Regions from separate parts of the Streptomyces sp. NPDC002623 genome, predicted to be linked through region 1. Evidence: riboswitches for the same ligand, from Rfam matches in the RefSeq annotation. Region 1 holds a riboswitch; the other holds the start of a gene.
The links. Region 1 has a riboswitch for S-adenosylmethionine ahead of ACWD4O_RS34160 (amino acid ABC transporter permease). Riboswitches for the same ligand answer to the same signal wherever they lie in the genome.

Region 2: it holds a riboswitch for S-adenosylmethionine, as region 1 does, so the genes downstream of both, ACWD4O_RS37550 (putative leader peptide) here and ACWD4O_RS34160 (amino acid ABC transporter permease) in region 1, are expected to answer to the same signal.

What each region holds. Positions count from the first base shown of each region.
Region 1 is NZ_JBSFWB010000024.1:4,342-8,522, forward strand. Features, by position in the region: gene ACWD4O_RS34150 (ABC transporter substrate-binding protein) at 1-434, opposite strand, end outside; gene ACWD4O_RS34155 (amino acid ABC transporter ATP-binding protein) at 516-1,319, opposite strand; gene ACWD4O_RS34160 (amino acid ABC transporter permease) at 1,316-2,296, opposite strand; SAM riboswitch class IV at 2,693-2,812, opposite strand; gene ACWD4O_RS34165 (glutathione S-transferase C-terminal domain-containing protein) at 2,879-3,778, opposite strand; gene ACWD4O_RS34170 (hypothetical protein) at 4,174-4,181, opposite strand, start outside.
Region 2 is NZ_JBSFWB010000030.1:52,921-57,101, forward strand. Features, by position in the region: gene ACWD4O_RS37535 (SCO6745 family protein) at 1-329, opposite strand, end outside; gene ACWD4O_RS37540 (endonuclease/exonuclease/phosphatase family protein) at 354-1,274, opposite strand; gene ACWD4O_RS37545 (dihydrofolate reductase family protein) at 1,351-1,995, opposite strand; SAM riboswitch class IV at 2,247-2,356, shown strand; gene ACWD4O_RS37550 (putative leader peptide) at 2,390-2,512, shown strand; gene ACWD4O_RS37555 (ABC transporter substrate-binding protein) at 2,746-4,181, shown strand, end outside.

The DNA of each region.
Region 1 (4,181 bases):
TTGCCGCTGTCGATGCCGACGAAGAGGTTCTCCCAGGTGAAGTTCTTCGTCTCCGGCTCGAGGCCGAGGACCGCGGCCACCAGACGGCCGAGGTCGGGCTCGGCCCCGGTGAGGGTCTTCTGGTCGTCGCCGACGTACGCCAGCGGGGCGAAGCCGGAGGGCAGGGCGCCGATGCCGATGTTCAGCTTGCCGCTCTTCTTGATGGCGTCGGGCAGTTCGGCGCTGATGGACTTGACCTCGGAGACCTTCAGGGCGGTCTCCTTGGCGGCGCCGTTGGACACCCGGCCGACGGTCACACTGCCGGCGGAGCTGTCGGTCGTGGTGGCGGCCTCGCTGTCACCACCGCAGGCGGCGAGCCCGGTGGCGAGGGTGGCGACCGCGGTCGCCGCGGTGATGCCGCGAATCAGGCTGCGTCGGGTGAAGTGGGCAGACATGGCCGTCCTTTGTGACTCAGAGGGTGGTGAGGGTGTGGCGTGAGGGCGTGGCGTGGGGGGAAGTCGTGGGGCGCGTCGGTGTCAGAGCACCTTGCTGAGGAAGTCCCGCGTCCGCTCGTGCTGCGGTCGGTCGAGGACCTCGCCGGGCGGGCCCTGTTCGACGATCTTTCCTTCGTCGATGAAGACGACCCGGTCGGCGACCTCGCGGGCGAATCCGACCTCGTGGGTGACGATGACGAGCGTGGTGCCGCTGGTCGCCAGGTCCTTGATGACGGCGAGGACCTCGCCGACGAGCTCGGGGTCGAGCGCGGAGGTGGGTTCGTCGAAGAGGATGACGCCGGGGCGCAGCGCGAGGGCGCGGGCGATGGCGACGCGCTGTTGCTGGCCGCCGGACAGCTGCCGGGGGTAGGCGCCGGCCTTGTCGGCGAGGCCCACCCGGTCCAGGAGTTCGCGGGCCAGTTCCAGGGCGGCGGGCTTGGCGAGTCGCCCGGTGGCAACGGGGGCGGCGGCGACGTTGTCCAGCACGGTCAGGTGCGGGAAGAGGTTGAAGTTCTGGAAGACGAAGCCGATCCGGCCCCGCTGGGTCAGGATGGCCCGTTCGCTCAGCTCGCGCAGCCGGTCGCCGTGCCGGCGGACGCCGATCAGCTCGCCGTTGACGCTGACGTAGCCGATCTCGGGCTTCTCCAGGTGGTTGATGACCCGCAGCAGGGTGGACTTGCCGGAGCCGGACGGGCCGAGGATCACGGTGACCTCGCCGGGCCGCACGGTCAGACTCACCCCGTCCAGGACGCGGTGGGCGCCGTACCACTTGTGCACGTCGTGCACCTCGACGGCGGCGGGCACGACCGCGGCGATGGCGGCGCTCTGCACGGTCTCGGTGGTCATACGGCGGCCTCCCGGCGGATGCGGGCCCGCAGGTCGGTGAGACCGGTCCGCAGTTTCTGCAACGGCGTCGGCGGCAGGGAACGCGTGGCGCCCCGGGCGTAGTACCGCTCGACGTAGAACTGGACGACGGAGACGAGGCTGGTCAGGATCAGGTACCAGACGGTGACGACCAGCAGCAGCGGCACGATGTCGCCGGGGTACGTGGCCCCCATGGTCTGCGCGGTGCCGAACAGGTCGAGCAGCGACACATAGAAGACCAGCGAGGTGGACTTGACCAGGCCGATCAGCTGGTTGACGTAGTTCGGCGTGATCGACCGCAGGGCCTGCGGGAAGACGATCTTCCAGAACTGGTAGCGCTTGGGCAGGCCGAGCGCGGCGGCCGCCTCGTGCTGGCCCTGGTCGACGGAGAGGATGCCGCCGCGGACCACTTCGGCGGCGTAGGCCGCCTCGTTGAGGCTGAGGCCGACGACGGCGATCACCATGTCGGTGGCCAGCCGGGACTCGTCGAAGCGGAAGAACGCCGGGCCGAAGGGAACCCCCACGCTCAGGGTCTGGTACAGGGCGCTGAAGTTGTAGAGGAAGAGCAGCACCACGATCAGCGGGATGGAGCGCAGCGCCCATACGTACGTCCAGCTGACCGCGCGCAGCACCGGGCTCCTGGAGAGCCGGGCGAGGGCGAGCAGGATGCCGCCGAGGAGGCCCAGCACCGCGCTGTAGGCGGCCACTTCCAGGGTGATCAGCAGTCCGTCGAGGATGACCGGCCGCAGGAACCAGTAGCCGAAGCGGTCCCACTGGTAGAAGGGGTTGGAGATCAGTCCGTGCGTGAACTGCGCCACCAGGACCAGGACCACGGCGGTGGCGATCCAGCGTCCGGGCTTGCGCAGCGGCTGGACGCGCTGGGCGGTGAGCTTCGCCGGCGGGACGTCGACGGCGGGTGCGGCCTCGGCGAGGGTCACGGCACCTGGGGGTTCACTCATGAGGGGCTCCGGCGGAAGTCGGACACCCCGGGTCACGGCAGCCGTGCGTGGCCGGACGCGCTTCGGCGGGGCGGCGGGGGCCGCTCCGGGGGCGCGAACAGGGCATGGCGCACGGATGCGTACAGGAGACCGGGGTGGGGCGGACAACGGCACACCGCTCGGGCGGTGTTCGTCAGGAACGCGGCGGCGGGGCTGCGGTGCGAGGGGTTCGTTCAGCCCCGACAGCGGGCACGGCCCGGTGCGGTACACAGTGCGCTGTTCACACGCAGGAGGTCGACGGCGCGGTTGGCGACGAGGATGTCGAGGTACGGCCGTACGCAGCCCCGGGGGCGGCGGGGCGCCGTCCGAAGAGCTGCGTACATGTCCGTCACCGTCACTGTTCCGGCCCCTGAGGGGCCCTCGCGCTTACCGATACGTCATTACCGAAACGTCGGTCCGGTCGTCACCTGGGGCACCCCACCGCGGAGCGAGGGTTGCCGGTCAGCTAGCCAGGGCTTGTCGCTGACGCTCATGACCGTTCTGGGCCGTAAGTAAGACAGTTGCCCGAACGAATGTCAACGGCGGTCCAGTGGATGGACCGGGTCAGGGCCGGTTGACCTGCGGTCGGACCGCCGAACCGTCCGCTGCATGGGTCTCCCAGTCCAGGATCTGGACAGCGGCGCCGGCGGCCTCCAGGCCCTGGCAACGGGCGTGGTGACGGCGGGCGATGGCGTCCAGGTCGAGGTGGGCGCTGAAGGCCGGGTGGGCGGCCAGCCGGCGGGCGTAGGCCCACAGGGCGGGGTGGTCGGCGATGCGGTGCACGGCGGCCGCGTCCAGGTGGTAGCGGTGCACGGTGTCGAGTTGGACCAGGGCGACCCACAACTCAACGTCGGCTGCGGTGATCTGATCGCTGATCAGATGGGTGTGCACACCGAGGCCGCGCTCCAGCACGCCGAGCGTGTCGAGCAGCGTCTCGAGGGCGGCGGCGCGCTCGGCCTCCCCGGCGTCGACCGCTCCGGCGCGCTGGGCGGCCGCCTCGATGCCCTGTGCGCACATCCGCTCGACGGCCTCGATCTGCGACTCGGCGCCGCACGGGTACAGCGTGGCCCGACCGCCGCCGAACCTGCGGGCGAGGTCGCGGGCGATGTCGGGGCCGTGGCTGCTGACGATGCGCCCGGACCAGTCGTCGCTGAGCACCGGCGCGAGGGCCGGTCCGCGGTACCGGTGCGCGCTGGCGTCGTACAGCGGGCGCAGCGCGCTGTGGCCGCCGTCGGGGCTGTCCGGGACGGCGGGCAGGAAGGTGACCGGACAGGCCTTCTCCAGGCCGAGGAGGCTGTGGGTGACGGCGATGCGCAGACAGTCGGGGTCGGCCGCGGCCAGGTGGAGGCGGTAGCGGCGCGGCACGGCGTAGTGGCCGCTGCGCGCGTCGCGGCCGATCCGGCCCCGGAAGACGGGTGCGGGCCGGGCGGACGGGTGGGCGGCGGCCAGTGGTGTGACGGACATGACTCTCCCCGGGGCGGGGCGCGCAGCGACGGTGCGCGCGGCGGCGGATACGACGTCGAACAGGGAGGTGTGGACCTCGTCCGTGCGCGCCGGGTGCGGCCGTGTCCGGGGGACACCGCCGGTGCGGTTCGGCGCGGGGACGGGCCCGGCTCAGCCCTGGGAGCTGATCGCGCTGCAGACGCGCTGCAGGTCGATGTGACGGCGGGAGGTGAGAAGGGGCGAGGACCACGCCGTGCGGCTCGCTCGGCCGCTGATCGGCTTCCGTCGCCCCATTGGCTCTACCTTCCCTACCTGTTCACTAGGATTCCCGGTTCGAGTGTCGATCCGCCCCGACCGCCCGTCAAGAGGGCGTCCACCTGGTGAGTACCCGGGACAGCACCCGGGGACTCGGGGCCTCAGTCGG
Region 2 (4,181 bases), on a different contig from region 1:
TCCTCGCCCAGCAGCCGCCGCAGCGTCGCGTCGACGGCACGCGCGCGTGCCGCGAGCACGTCCGCGGGGGTGGCGATCGACCACACCGCGGGCACGTGCCGGGCCACGAGGTCGTGCTGGTAGTTGTAGAAAGTCGCCGTCACCGCGCCGGCCCCGACCGCCCCCAGCGCGGCCGCCCGCGCGGCGAAGTTCACGGCCTGGGGATGGGTGATCCCGAGAGCACCCAGCTCCCGTCCCAGTTCGGGCGCGAAGTAGTGCGTCGCGTGCAGGGAGTTGAGGGGGTGGTTACAACGTCGACCGGCGCGCGGCTCGAGGGCAGCAGTAGTCATGCCCAGCAGGTTACCGACCGGTCATTACTCCGCCGCTCGCGGTTCGACGCCCTTGCCCACGCTCTGGGCGAGGTCCAGGTCGGTGTGCAGCAGGTTGTGGTCCGAGTGCTCGGTCGGGTGCACACCGTGCTCGAGCGCGACGACGCCTCGCAGGAAGACGTAGTCGAACTTGCTCTGCCAGTCGGTGGTCGGCTCGCAGGTTCCGGTGGTCGGGGGATGACACTTCGGGTCCGTGTCCGCGGCCAGCTCCCACATCCCGGTGAGCTCGGAAGCGTCCGGCACGGCGTTGAAGTCGCCGAGAACGATCGCGCGGTCGTGCCGGGCGACGGCCGCGGCGAGTACGCCGACCTGGCCCGCTCGGACCGACTCCTGACGCCGTTCGGCGAGGTGCGTGTTGAAGACCCGGACGGAGCGGCCGTCCACACGGGTGGTGACTGCCATGTACCCACGGTCCTCGGATCCGCCGTCGGGGTATTCGACCGTGACCGGGTCCGTCATCGGCGCCGCCGAGAGGAGCGCCTGGCCGTAGCCCCCCGGACTCCACGGCGCTCCCCCACAGCGGCCCCAGTTCTGCAGAACCGTCCCGTACTCGACGTGGTAGACCAGCCCGTAGCGGTCCTTCAGGTAGTCCCGGATCCGCTCGACGTCACGCACGCACGCTTCTTGCAGGCCGATCACCTGGGGCGCGTACGTGGCGATGTCCGCCGCCCGGTCGGCGTTGCTCTCCTCGCAGGGGTTGCAGATGTTCCACGTCATGACCCGGTTCGGCACGACGTCCCGGACGGCGTCGACGGGCGGCGCCCCGGCTCGGGGCGCGCCGCTCGGCGCCCTGGAGCCGACGAGCACCACGCAGGCCACGATCGCGGCGCCCACGAGCAGCCGCATGTCCTTTCCGAGCACCATCGCCTCCCAGGAGTGGATGCACGTGGCATCCGACGTCTCCATGGACGAGGTTATGGGACGGAGTTGTGAACGACGCATGCGGTGTGCGGGCCCCGGACCCGCCCGGCGCGGGGCGGCTTCAGTCGTCCTGCCCGAGTCCGCGATCGGGTGCGCTCATGTCCCCTGTGCGGGGCGTGCCTTCGGAGAGCCCGTAGCGCAGGTACACGGTGCCCTTCGGACTTGCCGCCGGCGGTTCGAGGAGCGTGATGTTCGTGGGCACCGCGCCACCGTCGAACACCTTCTTCCCGACGCCGAGCACGATCGGGTGCACCCAGAGGTCGAGACGGTCGAAGAGCTTCTCGCGCAGGAGGGTCTGTACCAGGTTCAGGCTCCCGACGACCTTGATGTGCTTGTGCCGGTCACGGATCTCGCGCACCGCGCCGGCCAGGTCCGGGCCGAGTTGCGTGGACCCGGCCCATGAGAGGTCGGGCCTGCCGCGGGAGGCCACGTACTTCGGGACGCTGTTGAAGAGCGTGGCGATCTCGTTGTCCTCGCCGCCCTTCTGGTGCGGCCAGTAGGCGGCGAAGATGTCGTACGTCCGCCGGCCGAGCAGGAGGGCGTCCGTGCCTTCGTAAGCGGCGCCGATCTGCGCCCCGGCGACCTCGTCCAGCAGGGGCGCCTGCCAGCCGCCGAACGGGAACCCCGCGGGGTCCTCGTCGGGGCCGCCGGGCGACTGCCCGACGAGGTCGAGGGTCGCGAACAGCTCGATGTCGATGAGGCCCATGGCTACTCCTGATGAGTTGGTCGTCCCGGTCGGTAGGTAGACCTGTGGGCGTCGGCAAACTCATCGGGACGCCGCACCGGCACTCCCGTTCACGATGGATCACAGGCCGCGTCCACGCCGGGTGGCCGCCCGGTGTCCGGCGTCGCCGCAGGTCAGCGGCCTGTCCATGCCGTCCGATGCCGACGTCCGGCATTTGGACGACGATATTGCGATATTGACGGGTCAAGGAAGTGATCCGTACGATCGCGAGTGGCATTGAGTGTCAGCGTCAAGCCCTGGCTTGCTGACCGGCAACCCTCCTCCGCGGTGGGGTGCTCCAGGTGAAAGCCCGGCGGGGTCGACGACCCTGCAAGCGCGCGGCCCCGGCACCGGGGCCTGAGAGGGGAGGACCACCGTGCGGATCGACTGCAGTCTGAGTGCCTCTCTCGCCGCCGCGGCGGCGTTCTCCGGACTCTCGCGCCGGCGCCACATCGATCTCCAGCGCTTCGCCGGCTGTCTGTGTAGCACCTCCCTGTAGCCCCTCCCCAGCGCCTCCCGACGGCTCGTCTCCGCACGCCCGTGTGCAGCGGCTGACCGGACGTCACCTCCGCGGCCGACGTCCGCCGTCGGCGGCTCCGGCGATCCCACGCCTCCCTCCCTTCCTCCCCTTTCCTTCCTCTTTCCCCTCGCAGTCGACTTCCCCTGCGTCGCCCTGCCCGGACGTTCTGAACGGGCACGTGCGCGACGGCTTCGGAGTAGGAGAACCATTCCGTGATAGCGCGTACGGATTCCCGGCCCACCCGGTGGGCGGCCCTCGCGGTGCTCGTGACGAGCGGCGTGCTGCTGAGCGCCTGCTCGGCGGGCGGCGACGGCAGTTCGAGCAGCGGCGGCGGCCAGGCCCGCTCCGGCGGCACGCTGACCTTCGCCGTCGGGTCGGACGCCGGCTGCGTCGACCCCCAGCAGGTGGGCAGCAACGACACGATCTACTCGCTGCGCCAGATCGTGGACTCCCTGACCGACCAGGACCCCAAGACCGGCAAGATCGTGCCCTGGCTCGCGAAGAGCTGGGACATCAGCGCGGACGCCACGACCTTCACCTTCCATCTGAGATCGGGCGTCACCTTCAGCGACGGGTCGGCGCTGACCGCCCAGGTGGTCAAGGACAACTTCGACGCGGTGCCGAAGCTCGGCGCCCTGGGCACGCTGGCACAGGGGTATCTGAGCGGCGTGGACAGCACGACCGTGGTCGATCCGCTCACGGTCCGGGTCACGTTCAAGCAGCCCAACGCGCAGTTCCTCCAGGCGACGGCGACGCATTCGCTGGGCATCGAGTCGTCGGCGAGCGTGCGGAAGAGCCCGCAGGACAAGTGCAGTCAGGGCGTGGTCGGTTCCGGGTCGTTCGTGTTGAAGGACTACGTGCAGAACCAGTCGATCGCCCTGGCCAGGCGCGCCGGGTACGCGTGGGGTTCCGCGCTGTGGACCAAGAAGGGCGAGGCGTACCTGGACAAGCTGGTGTTCAAGGTGGTGCCGGAGGCGGGTGTGCGCACCGGGAGCCTCCAGTCCGGGCAGGTGGACGCGATCAGCGGCGTCGGCAGGTCCAACGAGTCGGCGCTGAAGAGCGGCGGCCAGGTGGACCTTCAGCAACGGGCCAATCCCGGGGTGGTGTTCAACCTGGGGCTGAACAACTCCCGGCCGGCGCTGAAGGACGTCAGGGTACGGCAGGCGATCTCGTACGCCGTCGACCGGCAGCAGGTCGTGGACACCGTGTTCCCGACCGGTACCGAGCCCGCGACCAGCATCCTGGCGCACACCACCCCCGACTACTCCGACCTCGGCGCGGAGCTGACCCTGGACGCGGCGAAGGCCAAGTCCCTGCTGGACTCGGCGGGTTGGAAGACCGGCGGCGACGGCATCCGGGTGAAGGACGGCAAGAAGCTCAGCCTGACCGTCTCGTGGTTCCCCAACGCGGCCACGAATCAGCCCTCGCTGGAGCTGATCCAGCAGCAGCTCAAGGCCGTCGGCATCGGTGTGGTGCTCAAGCAGCTGCCGGTCACCCAGTTCGCGCCGACGCTGCAGTCCGGTGACTTCGATGTGGTGTGGGGCAATGTGACCCGCGCCGACCCGGACATCCTGCGCAGCTCGTTCTCCACCCGTCTGGCCAACTTCTACCAGCTGTCCGCCGGCCCCCTGGACACCGCGCTGAGCGA